Regions from separate parts of the Arthrobacter sp. HS15c genome, predicted to be linked through region 1. Evidence: riboswitches for the same ligand, from Rfam matches in the RefSeq annotation. Region 1 holds a riboswitch; each other region holds the start of a gene.
What was found. A riboswitch is a leader RNA that binds a small molecule or an ion and turns the genes downstream of it on or off. The one in region 1 is predicted to bind S-adenosylmethionine.
Positions count from the first base shown of each region.

Region 2: another riboswitch for S-adenosylmethionine. It lies ahead of ABV518_RS01000 (aminotransferase class V-fold PLP-dependent enzyme); the one in region 1 lies ahead of ABV518_RS19120 (homoserine O-acetyltransferase).
Region 3: another riboswitch for S-adenosylmethionine. It lies ahead of ABV518_RS17585 (DUF1737 domain-containing protein); the one in region 1 lies ahead of ABV518_RS19120 (homoserine O-acetyltransferase).

Region 1 covers NZ_JBFOHM010000012.1:45,131-48,578, forward strand. The annotation lists gene ABV518_RS19115 (bifunctional o-acetylhomoserine/o-acetylserine sulfhydrylase) at 1-1,212, shown strand, start outside; SAM riboswitch class IV at 1,303-1,418, shown strand; gene ABV518_RS19120 (homoserine O-acetyltransferase) at 1,431-2,546, shown strand; gene ABV518_RS19125 (hypothetical protein) at 2,577-3,071, opposite strand; gene ABV518_RS19130 (winged helix DNA-binding domain-containing protein) at 3,085-3,448, opposite strand, start outside.
Region 2 covers NZ_JBFOHM010000001.1:210,982-214,429, forward strand. The annotation lists gene ABV518_RS00990 (ribosome small subunit-dependent GTPase A) at 1-250, shown strand, start outside; gene hisN (histidinol-phosphatase) at 349-1,161, shown strand; SAM riboswitch class IV at 1,323-1,436, shown strand; gene ABV518_RS01000 (aminotransferase class V-fold PLP-dependent enzyme) at 1,472-2,914, shown strand; gene ABV518_RS01005 (class I SAM-dependent methyltransferase) at 2,983-3,448, shown strand, end outside.
Region 3 covers NZ_JBFOHM010000010.1:149,946-153,393, forward strand. The annotation lists gene opgC (OpgC domain-containing protein) at 1-1,090, opposite strand, end outside; gene ABV518_RS17580 (hypothetical protein) at 1,209-1,673, opposite strand; SAM riboswitch class IV at 1,819-1,934, shown strand; gene ABV518_RS17585 (DUF1737 domain-containing protein) at 1,948-2,205, shown strand; gene ABV518_RS17590 (rhodanese-like domain-containing protein) at 2,202-2,612, shown strand; gene ABV518_RS17595 (O-succinylhomoserine sulfhydrylase) at 2,613-3,448, shown strand, end outside.

The DNA.
Region 1 (3,448 bases):
TTCCCCAGTGCTGAAAGCGCCGCCAACCGCTTCGCGCTCGCAGAACTGGCGCCGATCTACACCCGCATCGGCAACCCCACGCAGGACGCCGTGGAACAGCGGATCGCCAGCCTTGAGGGCGGGCTCGCGGCCCTGCTCCTGAGCTCGGGGCAGGCAGCCGAAACCTTCGCCATCCTGAACATCGCGGAGGCCGGGGACCACGTGGTGGCCAGCCCCAGCCTCTACGGCGGAACCTACAACCTGCTCGCCCACACGCTGAAGAAGTTCGGCATCTCCGTGACCTTCGTGGAGGACCCGGACAACCTGGACCACTGGCGGGACGCCGTCCAGCCCAACACCAAGCTGTTCTTTGCCGAGGTGGTGTCCAACCCGCGCCAGGACGTGCTCGATATTGAAGGGGTGTCCCGGACTGCCCACGAGGCCGGCGTCCCGCTGGTGGTGGACAACACGCTCTCCACCCCGTACCTGATCCGGCCGCTGGAGTGGGGCGCCGACATCGTGGTCCACTCCGCCACGAAATACCTTGGCGGGCACGGCGCGGCCATCGCCGGGGTAATCGTGGATTCGGGCAACTTCGACTTCGGCAAGGACCCGGAACGGTTCCCCGGCTTCAACACCCCGGACCCCACCTACAACGGTCTGGTCTACGCCCGCGACCTTGGCGCCGGCGGAGCCCTCGGCGCCAACCTCTCCTACATCCTCAAGGCCCGGGTCCAGTTGCTCCGTGACCTTGGCTCCGCCGTCTCGCCCTTCAACGCCTTCCTGATCGCGCAGGGCCTGGAGACACTGAGCCTGCGGGTGGAACGGCACGTTGCCAACGCCGTCGCCGTGGCGCAGTGGCTGGAGGCCCGTGACGACGTCGAATCGGTCGCCTATGCCGGGCTCCCGTCAAGCCCCTGGTATGAGCGCGGACGCAAATACGGGCCGTTGGGTACCGGCGCGGTGGTGGCCTTCAACCTGGCCGGCGGGGCCGAAGCGGGGAAACGCTTTGTGGATGCCCTGGAGCTGCACAGCCACGTGGCGAACATCGGTGACGTGCGCTCCCTGGTCATCCACCCGGCGTCGACCACGCACAGCCAGCTCTCCGCGGAGCAGCAGGCGGTTGCGGGCGTGACGCCGGGCCTGGTGCGCCTGTCCGTGGGGATCGAACACATTGACGACATTCTGGCCGACCTGGAGGCCGGATTCCGGGCAGCCAAGGCGGCAAAGTAGGGCGCCGGTCCGGACCGGCCCAGCCTCGGGGAGTCATAAACCAGTCACACTCTTAGCCATACACGGGGGCGGTTTCGTACACTCGGAGGAGGTCATGAGTGCCAGCGACAGCCCCGGCTTGCTGGCCGGCAACCCTCCTTCCGCGGTGGGGTGCCCCGGGTGAAGACCTGGCCTGCCGGTCACTTGACGGCGGGCAAGCGCGTAGAAAAGGTCTCCACATGACGATTACCGTCTCCCGTACAGCAGTACCCGAAAACGGCGTGGTCCGTTACGCCAGCATTGGCGGACTTGAACTCGAGGCGGGCGGCTACCTGCCCGAAGTCACGCTCGCCTATGAAACGTGGGGAACGCTCAATGAGGACGGCTCCAATGCCGTCCTCATTGAGCACGCCCTGACCGGCAGCACGCACGTGACGCGCGGCGACAGCGACGAGCCCGGCTGGTGGGAGCAGCTGGCAGGCCCGGGCGCGCCGGTAGACACGGACAGGTTCTTTGTGGTGTCCATCAACATCGTGGGCGGCTGTTACGGTTCCACCGGCCCGTCGTCGCCCGCACCGGACGGGCAGCCGTGGGGCTCACGCTTCCCGCTCGTGACCCTCCGTGACAGCACCGCAGCCGAGGCCCGGCTGGCGGACCAGCTGGGCATCGGCAGCTGGTATGCCGTCCTGGGCGGGTCCATGGGCGGAGCCCGCGCCCTGGAATGGGCCGTGACCTACCCGGACCGGGTTGAGCGCTGTGCCGTGATCTCCATCGGCGCCGCCAGCACCGCAGAGCAGATCGCCTTCGCACAGGCCCAGACCCTCGCCATCCGCCAGGACGCCAACTTCAACGACGGCGACTACTACGGCGGAGCCTTCCCTGAGGACGGGCTGGCCCTGGCACGGCGGATCGCCCACATCACGTACCGGTCAGCCCAGGAATTCGACGGCCGGTTCGGCCGGTCGCCCCAGGCTCCCGAAACCCCGCTGCAGGCAGCGGCGCTGGGGGACCGGGGCCGCTACCAGGTGGAGAGCTACCTGGACCACCAGGGCAGCAAGCTCGTCAGCCGCTTTGATGCCAACAGCTACATTGCCATCACCGAGGCTCTCATGAGCCACGACGTCTGCCGCGGCAGGGGTTCCCTCGCCGAAACCCTGGCCCGGGCAACCGCCAGGTTCTTCGTGGCCGCGGTGGACTCGGACCGGCTCTACTTCCCGTCGCAGTCCCACGAACTCGCCGCGGCACTTCCCGGAGACGTGGATGTCCACGTCATTGAAGCACCCATCGGCCACGACGGCTTCCTGACCGAGATCGGCCAGCTGGGCAGCCAGCTCCGGAAGACGTTCCTGGTCTGACTGGGTTGCCCGGCCGACTGTCCCGGCTGGCTAGCCGTCCATGATTTCGGAGCGCCGCTTCATGTACTCGTCCACGGCCATCTCGCCGTTGCTGTACTGCTGGTCCAGTTCCGCGAGTTTGCGGGCCCGGAAGCCCTGCGGGGCCGACGGCGGCGGGGGAGTTGCGGGGGCGGCAGGCTGCTGCGGTGCCTCCGCGGCCTGGCCCGGCACAGGCTGGCCGTACGGCGGGAACTGCTGGTCCGCGGGCGGAACGGGCATCATGGGCGGCAGCGGCTGGCTGGGCGGCAGGGGCTGCGGGCCGTCGAGCTGGCGGAAGCCGCCGCTCATGTAGTCCTGCTGGGTGTAGCCGTCACGCGGCTGGCGGCTCTGTTGCCCGGGGAACTGGCCGCCGCCGGGGAACTGGTCCGGGTAGCGTCCGGAGAAGCTCTGTTCCTGGTTCCGCTTGTTGACGGATTTCCGGTACATCCGCATCGCCATCGGAATCAGGAACGACAGAATGATGATCCAGAAGAACAAGCTGTTCACGGTGTAGCGCCTCTCATGTGTGTCCTTCCAGCTTAGCCCCGGTGCGCACGCGGACGGCCGGGGTTCCCAGGAAGGCCCCATATCTGTCCACTGCGTCTTCCACGGCGTTGGCCAGCGGGGAGCCGGGCACCGGACCGGCCGGATCGAACAGGCGGATGTCCAGTTCGCACCGGCCGGGGAGCAGCGTGTGCCGCCAGGAGCCGACCATCCGCCCGTCCAGCAGCACCACGTGCAGCAGCGAGCCATCGACCGGGAAGGCAGGAGCGCTGCCGCCCAGGTAGTGCCGGGACGCGGAATAACCCATCACATATTCGTCGTAGCACTGGATCAGGTCGATCCGCGGTCCGCTGTCAGCGCTGCCGGCGCCATGCCCGGCA
Region 2 (3,448 bases), on a different contig from region 1:
CTTCGGCCTGGCCCATGTGGACCCCGACCGCATCCTCCGGTCCTTCCCGGACCTGGAACCGGGCACCGATGCCTGCGAGCGTGGCTGCAAACACACCACAGGCGCCGTCAACTGCGGCCTCGACGCGTGGGTCACCGAGGGCCATGCCGGCCCGACCGGACCGGCGAGGCTTGGATCGCTGCGGCGCCTGCTGGGCACCGACCCCCGGATGGTGGGGCAGGAAACCAAGGAACTGGGCAGCGTCAACTGACCCTGACTGGCCCGGCTGGAGAGGCACCGGGCGCTTTCCGGACGGTTCCAGTGGCCGGGGTCCCCAACCACACGGCGCTTTGACGGTAGTTTGGAACCATGATCCAACCCGCTTCGAGCTACAACGATGACCTGCGCCTGGCCCACGTGCTGGCCGATTCCGTGGACGACCAGACCATGAGCCGCTTCAAGGCCCTGGACCTCCACATCGAGACCAAGCCGGACCTGACGCCGGTCACTGATGCGGACAAGGCCGCCGAGGAAGCCATCCGCGGCCAGCTGTCCCGTTCCCGCCCCCGTGACGCCGTCCTGGGCGAGGAATTCGGCAGTTCAGGCCACGGCTCCCGCCGCTGGATCATCGACCCCATCGACGGCACGAAGAACTTTGTCCGTGGTGTCCCGGTCTGGGCGACCCTGATTGCGCTTGTTGACGAAGGCGAGCCCGTCGTCGGCGTTGTCAGTGCCCCTGCACTGGGCAAGCGCTGGTGGGCCGCCAAGGGCGCCGGCGCGTACATGGGCCGGTCACTGGCCGCTGCCACCAGGCTGAAAGTATCCGACGTCTCGAAGCTCTCGGATGCGTCCCTGTCCTACTCCAGCCTGAGCGGCTGGAAGGACCGCGGGAACCTTGATGACTTCCTTGGCCTGACCGAAGACGTCTGGCGCACGCGCGCGTACGGCGACTTCTGGTCCTATTGCATGGTGGCAGAAGGCTCCGTGGACATCGCCTGCGAACCGGAGCTCAATCTCTACGACATGGCGGCGCTGGTGCCGATTGTGGTGGAGGCAGGCGGCCGGTTCACATCCCTCGAGGGAGAGGACGGCCCGTTCGGCGGCAACGCCCTGGCCACCAACTCCATCCTGCATTCGGAAGTCCTCAAGCGGCTCAACCCCGGGCTTGACGACCTGCTCTAGCGGACTCTTATACCGAATTATCAGCGGCGGACGCCTCCGGAAGGGGGGGGTCCGCCGTCGTATCTTCGGACAAATGCGACAATTCCGGGCCCCGCGTAACAAAAGCCTTAACATTCGGACCGGCTTCCTGCCCGCCCCGCCCATGTTCTACGCTCTTAACAGGTCACGAGTGCCAGCGCGAAACCCCGGTTTGCTGGCCGGCAACCCTCCATTCGCGGTGGGGTGCCCCGGGTGACGACCAGGCCGGTCCGGAACGGACCCGGCAAGCGCGGATTCCCGGGACAGGGAGTCCCTCTAAAGTGAGGTCTCTGTGACAACAGCCACCGTCTCCCCCAACACCGCCGTCCGCCCGCAGTCCGCAGCCGGCACCGACACCGCAGCCCTGTTCAGCGAACGGCTTGCCGTTGCCGGCCGGCCGCTCTCCGCCGTTACCGGCGCCGAAATCCAAGCCCCGCTGATCCAGGGCGGACACGTCCGCTACGCCAACCTCGACTACGGTGCCTCCGCCCCGGCCCTCTCGGTGGTTTCCGCGTACCTCAACGAAATCCTGCCGTTCTACGCCAGCGTCCACCGCGGCGCAGGCTACGCATCCCAGATCAGCACGTCGGTCTACGAGAACGCCCGGAACATCGTGCGTGACTTTGTGGGCGGACGGGCCGGCGACTCCGTCATCTTCACCAGGAACACCACCGATTCGCTGAACCTCCTGGCAGGCTGTCTCCCGACGGTGGACGGCCGCCCCGCCGGCGACGTCCTGTACCTCGACATCGAGCACCACGCCAACCTCCTGCCGTGGCAGGGCGTCCCGCACCGCAGCGTTATTGCCGCCGACACCCTGGCCGGCACCGTTGAGGCCCTCCGCGCCGAGCTTGAACAGGGCGGGGTCAGCCTGCTCGCCGTCACGGGCGCCTCCAACGTCACCGGCGAAATCCTGCCCATCCGGGCACTCGCCGCCCTGGCGCACGAGCACGGCGCCCGGATCGTCGTGGACGCGGCGCAGCTCGCGCCCCACCGCCGCATCAACATCAGCGCCGACGACGTCGACTACCTCGCCTTCTCCGGGCACAAGCTCTACGCTCCGTTCGGCGCAGGCGTCCTCGTGGGCCGAACGGACTGGCTCGACGCCGGCACGCCGCACCTTGCCGGCGGCGGCGCGGTCCGTGAGGCCAGGCTCGACGGCGTCAGCTGGGCCACCGGTCCCGCCCGGCACGAGGGCGGCTCCCCCAACGTCCTGGGCGCCGCCACGCTGGCCCGCGCCACCCAGGTGATCGCGGCACTGGACCCGGACCGCTGGCACGCCCACGAGTCAGCCATCCGTTCCTTCCTGGTCGAGGGACTCCACAAAATCGACGGCGTCACCGTGCACCAGATTTTCCAGGACACGGACCCGGACACGGACACCATCGGCGTGGTGAACTTCTCCGTCGAGGGCTACGACGCCGGTTTGGTGGCCGCCTACCTGTCAGCTGAACACGGAGTGGGTCTCCGGGACGGCCGATTCTGCGCCCACCCGCTGCTCAAGCGCCTGGGCCTTCCGTCCGGGTCCCTGCGGGCGAGCTTCGGCCTGGGGTCACGGCTCGAGGACGCCCAGCGGCTCCTGGCCGGCATCGAGGAACTCCGCCGGACCGGCCTGGGCTGGGACTATGTGGTGGATTCAGGCCGCTGGGTTCCGGCCAACGACACCCGCACCTACCCGGACTGGGCACCCAACACGCCCGGCACGGCCGGCGCAGCCCCCTGCACCGACGACTGACCTGAGTCGCCCTTTACATGCGGTAAATTCGAAGGATACCCAAGGGCATCTGGCGAAGGAGACCGCACGTGGCACGGGGTGGCCCCAAACTTGACCACGGGCGCCGTCAGGAGCTCGGACAGAGCTTCCAGGACGGCGGCGAACACTACGAACGCGTCCGTCCCGGATACCCTGCCGAATCGGCAGACTGGCTGATTCCTGCCGGGGCTCGCGACGCCCTCGATGTTGGCGCCGGCACCGGCAAGTTCACCGCCCTGCTGCTTGACCGCGGCCTCGCTGTGGCCGCCGTCGACCCTTCCACTGACATGCTTGACCAGTTGCGGGTCCTGCTCCCCGGTGTTCCGGCGGCCGAAGGGACCGCAGAGGCGACTGGACTCGCGGACTCCTCGTTCGACGTCGTAAGCGTTGCACAGGCCTGGCACTGGTGCGATCCGATCGCTGCAAGTACCGAACTTTCGCGGGTCCTCCGCACCGGCGGCACGCTCGGGCTGGTCTGGAACCAGCTGGATACTTCCGTTCCCTGGGTTCACCGGC
Region 3 (3,448 bases), on a different contig from region 1:
TCCCGGCGTCGCCGGTCAGCCGCCAGTCGATGCTGGCCACACCGGTGTCGCGGGTGCTGGTCCGTTCGTCCCACACGACGGCGGCGATCCGGTCAAAACGCGTGGAGGTGCTTGCTTGGAGGGCCTGCGCCCACCAGGAAGTTTTGATGTCCCGGTTCCCGGCGCCACCGGAGGCCGGGCTGTAGAAGGCCGAGGTCTGCAGGACCAGAGGCTTGTTCCGGTCAACGACATAGGAGGCGTAGAAATCCTCGCTGCCGGAGCGCGTGAGCATCGTGGCCAGCTCACCCGCCACGGGAAGGGTGTTGACCGCGGATTTGCCGCCGGTGTCATCGTGATACGCGGTAAACCCCACCCATTCCACGGCGTCGTTGCCGGGATAATAGGGCGCATAGGCCGCATCTGAGCCGTTCCAGGTCCCGTCACCGTTCGTGTCCAGGGCGGCGAAGCCCTCGGATCCCGGAGCCGGGGCACTCCGGTGGCGCTCGAAAGGGTAGTCCCGCCCGAGGTATGGCTGCCACACCATGACCGTGCCGGCGTCGTCAGCGGCTTTGAACCCTGCGGCGACGTTCCGGAACGCCGCCTTGTAAGCGGGCGGCTGCTGCCCCCATTCCACCCAGCTCGAGTTCATGTCCGGCGCGAACCGGATCAGGAGCTGGCCCTGGAAGCCGGCGGCCAGCGCCTGGACCTTGGTGGCGAACGCCGCGGCGGCCGCGGCGTCCACCTGCGCCAGCGCAGCGGATGGGCGCACCGTGAGCATGGCGTGGGAGCCCAGGGCAGACGCCTGGCCAAGGAACTCCCGGACATCATTTTCCTCGGCGGAGCGGACGGGGAGTGAAATATCGTGCCCGAGCAGCGCGGGTGAGGCGCCCAACCGTTCGGCGAAGCCCTCGGCCGAATCCTCGCCCCACTCCAGCACAGCTCCAAGGAGCGGCTTGCCGTTCCCCGGGACAGGCTCGGCAGCGCTGGCAGTGCCCGCGGGGAGTACGGTCAGAAGCAGAAGCAGGGCCGCCAGCAGCGCTGCCGGCAACGGACGAAGACGGGCCGCGGCCGCGGGTTTCATCACGGGCCGGAAGGCGGTGGCAGTTGGCATGCTGGTGTTGACCCCCCAAGGACGGCTGCGCTTCGGCATTTGGTGGCCGGTGCCCCAACAAACTCTAATCGGTTTCCGCGTCCTATCCGGGATCGCCCCGTCCGGGCATCGCCCCTGTTCAGCCCCCGGTACTACCCACGATCACCAGCGGCACCCTGCGTTCGGCACACGAGACCAGGACGAGGGTCTGGGGGCCAGCGCCGGCCCGGTTGTTGACTCCGGTGTCGTCGCACCAGTCCAGGTTGTACGGGTACGCCATCACGGCGGCCTCTCCGGGAGCCGCCGCAGGCGGGACGGTGAACAGAAGGGTGAAGCCGCCGTCGTCGGTCATGGGAGCGAGCTCCTCCAGCATCACCGCCCGGTTCGCATCCCGGACCGTCACCTGGACCTGCGCGTCCCGGCCGTAGCGGGCACCGCAGGTGGTGTCCGGCGCGCTGACCGTGGCCTGGTCACCGGGCTTAACCTCCGACGGCGTTACGGTGTACGCCGGCGGCATGCACGGCGGCGGCGCGAGGATGTCCCGGCAACCGCCCAGACCCAGGGCTACTGTGGCCACCGCGAGGATGGCCGCGGCTGTTCTCACCCGCGCAAATGCAGCCGGTCCCCGCCGAGATATCCCCATGGATTGATTGTCCCGGCCGGCTGCCGGCGGTGGAAGCACGTGTTGGTTACGGAACATGACGACGGCGGCGGTGCGGCCGGGCGGGCCAAGTGTTACGTTTTTGGGGAGTAATGAGAACCGGCGCCAAGCCCTGACTGGCCGGTCGGCAACCCTCCCTTTCGCGGCGGGGTGCCTCAGGTGAATACTCGGCATATCGACCGATTCGAGCTGCAAGCGTGAGAGAAGGAGATCCGTCGTGTCTGACGCACCTGCCCCTGAAGAAAGACTGTCGTACCGGCTTATTACAGGCCCGGACGACCGTAATTTTTGTGAGCGGATTTCCACCGCCCTGGCCGAAGGTTATGTCCTTCACGGAAGCCCGGCCGCAACGTCCAACGGCGGCCAGGTGATTGTGGCGCAGGCACTCATCCTCCCTGCAGCCATCGCCAGCGCGGACGCCGCCGTCGCCACAGCAGTAGAAGACCTTGAGTTCGACGGCGAGGGCCACGCGTGAGCTACGCCGGAGACCTGACCCCGCAGGAAGCCTGGGCCAAGCTGGAGCAGGGCGCCATCCTGGTGGATGTCCGCACGGAGGGTGAGTGGGCGCACATCGGCATCCCGGACACCAAGGCCACCGAGAACGATCCCCTGTTCATCCAGTGGACGTTCCCCGGCGGCATTCCCAACCCGGATTTCATCACGGATCTCACGCAGCAGGCGCCGGAGGACAACGGCACCGAACTGCTGTTCATCTGCCGCTCCGGGCAGCGTTCCATCGCCGCCGCCAATGCTGCGACGCGGGCCGGCTTCACGTCCTACAACGTCCTGGAGGGCTTCGAAGGCGAGCCGGACCGCTATGGCGAGCGCACCGTCAACGGCTGGAAGAACCGCGGCCTGCCAACCAACCTGGGAAAGAACTAAGTGACTTTTAACGACGATGCCGCCGGCTGGAGCCCTGACACCCAGGCAGTCCGCGGCGGGCTGGACCGCACCAACTTCCAGGAGACCACCGAGCCGGTGTTCCTGAACTCCGGGTTCGTCTACGAATCCGCTGCCGCTGCCGAGCGCGCCTTCACCGGCGAGGACGAGCGCTTCGTCTACTCCCGGTACGGTAACCCCTCCGTGGCCACGTTCCAGGAACGCCTCCGGCTGCTCGAGGGAACCGAGGCGTGCTTCGCGACGGCGTCCGGCATGTCCGCCGTGTTCACTGCCCTCGGTGCCCTGCTCGCCGCCGGTGACCGCGTGGTTGCGGCCCGTTCACTGTTCGGTTCCTGCTTTGTGATCCTGAACGAGATCCTGCCGCGCTGGGGCGTGGAGACCGTGTTCGTCGACGGAACTGACCTGGAGCAGTGGCGCGCCGCCCTGTCGGAGCCCACCACCGCGGTGTTCTTCGAGTCGCCGTCCAACCCGATGCAGGAAATCGTTGACATCGCCGCGGTCAGCGAACTGGCGCACGCCGCCGGCGCCACCGTCGTCGTCGACAATGTCTTTGCCACTCCCCTGCTGCAGCGCTGCGGCCAGCTCGGCGCGGACGTGATTGTCTACTCCGGCACCAAGCACATCGACGGCCAGGGCCGGGTTATGGGCGGGGCCATCCTGGGCACGAAGGAATTCATCGACGGCCCGGTTAAGCAGCTGATGCGCCACACCGGTCCTTCGCTGTCCGCCTTCAACGCCTGGGTGCTCACCAAGGGCCTGGAAACCATGGCGCTGCGCGTCAACCACTCCTCCGCCACCGCACTGCGGCTGGCCGAATG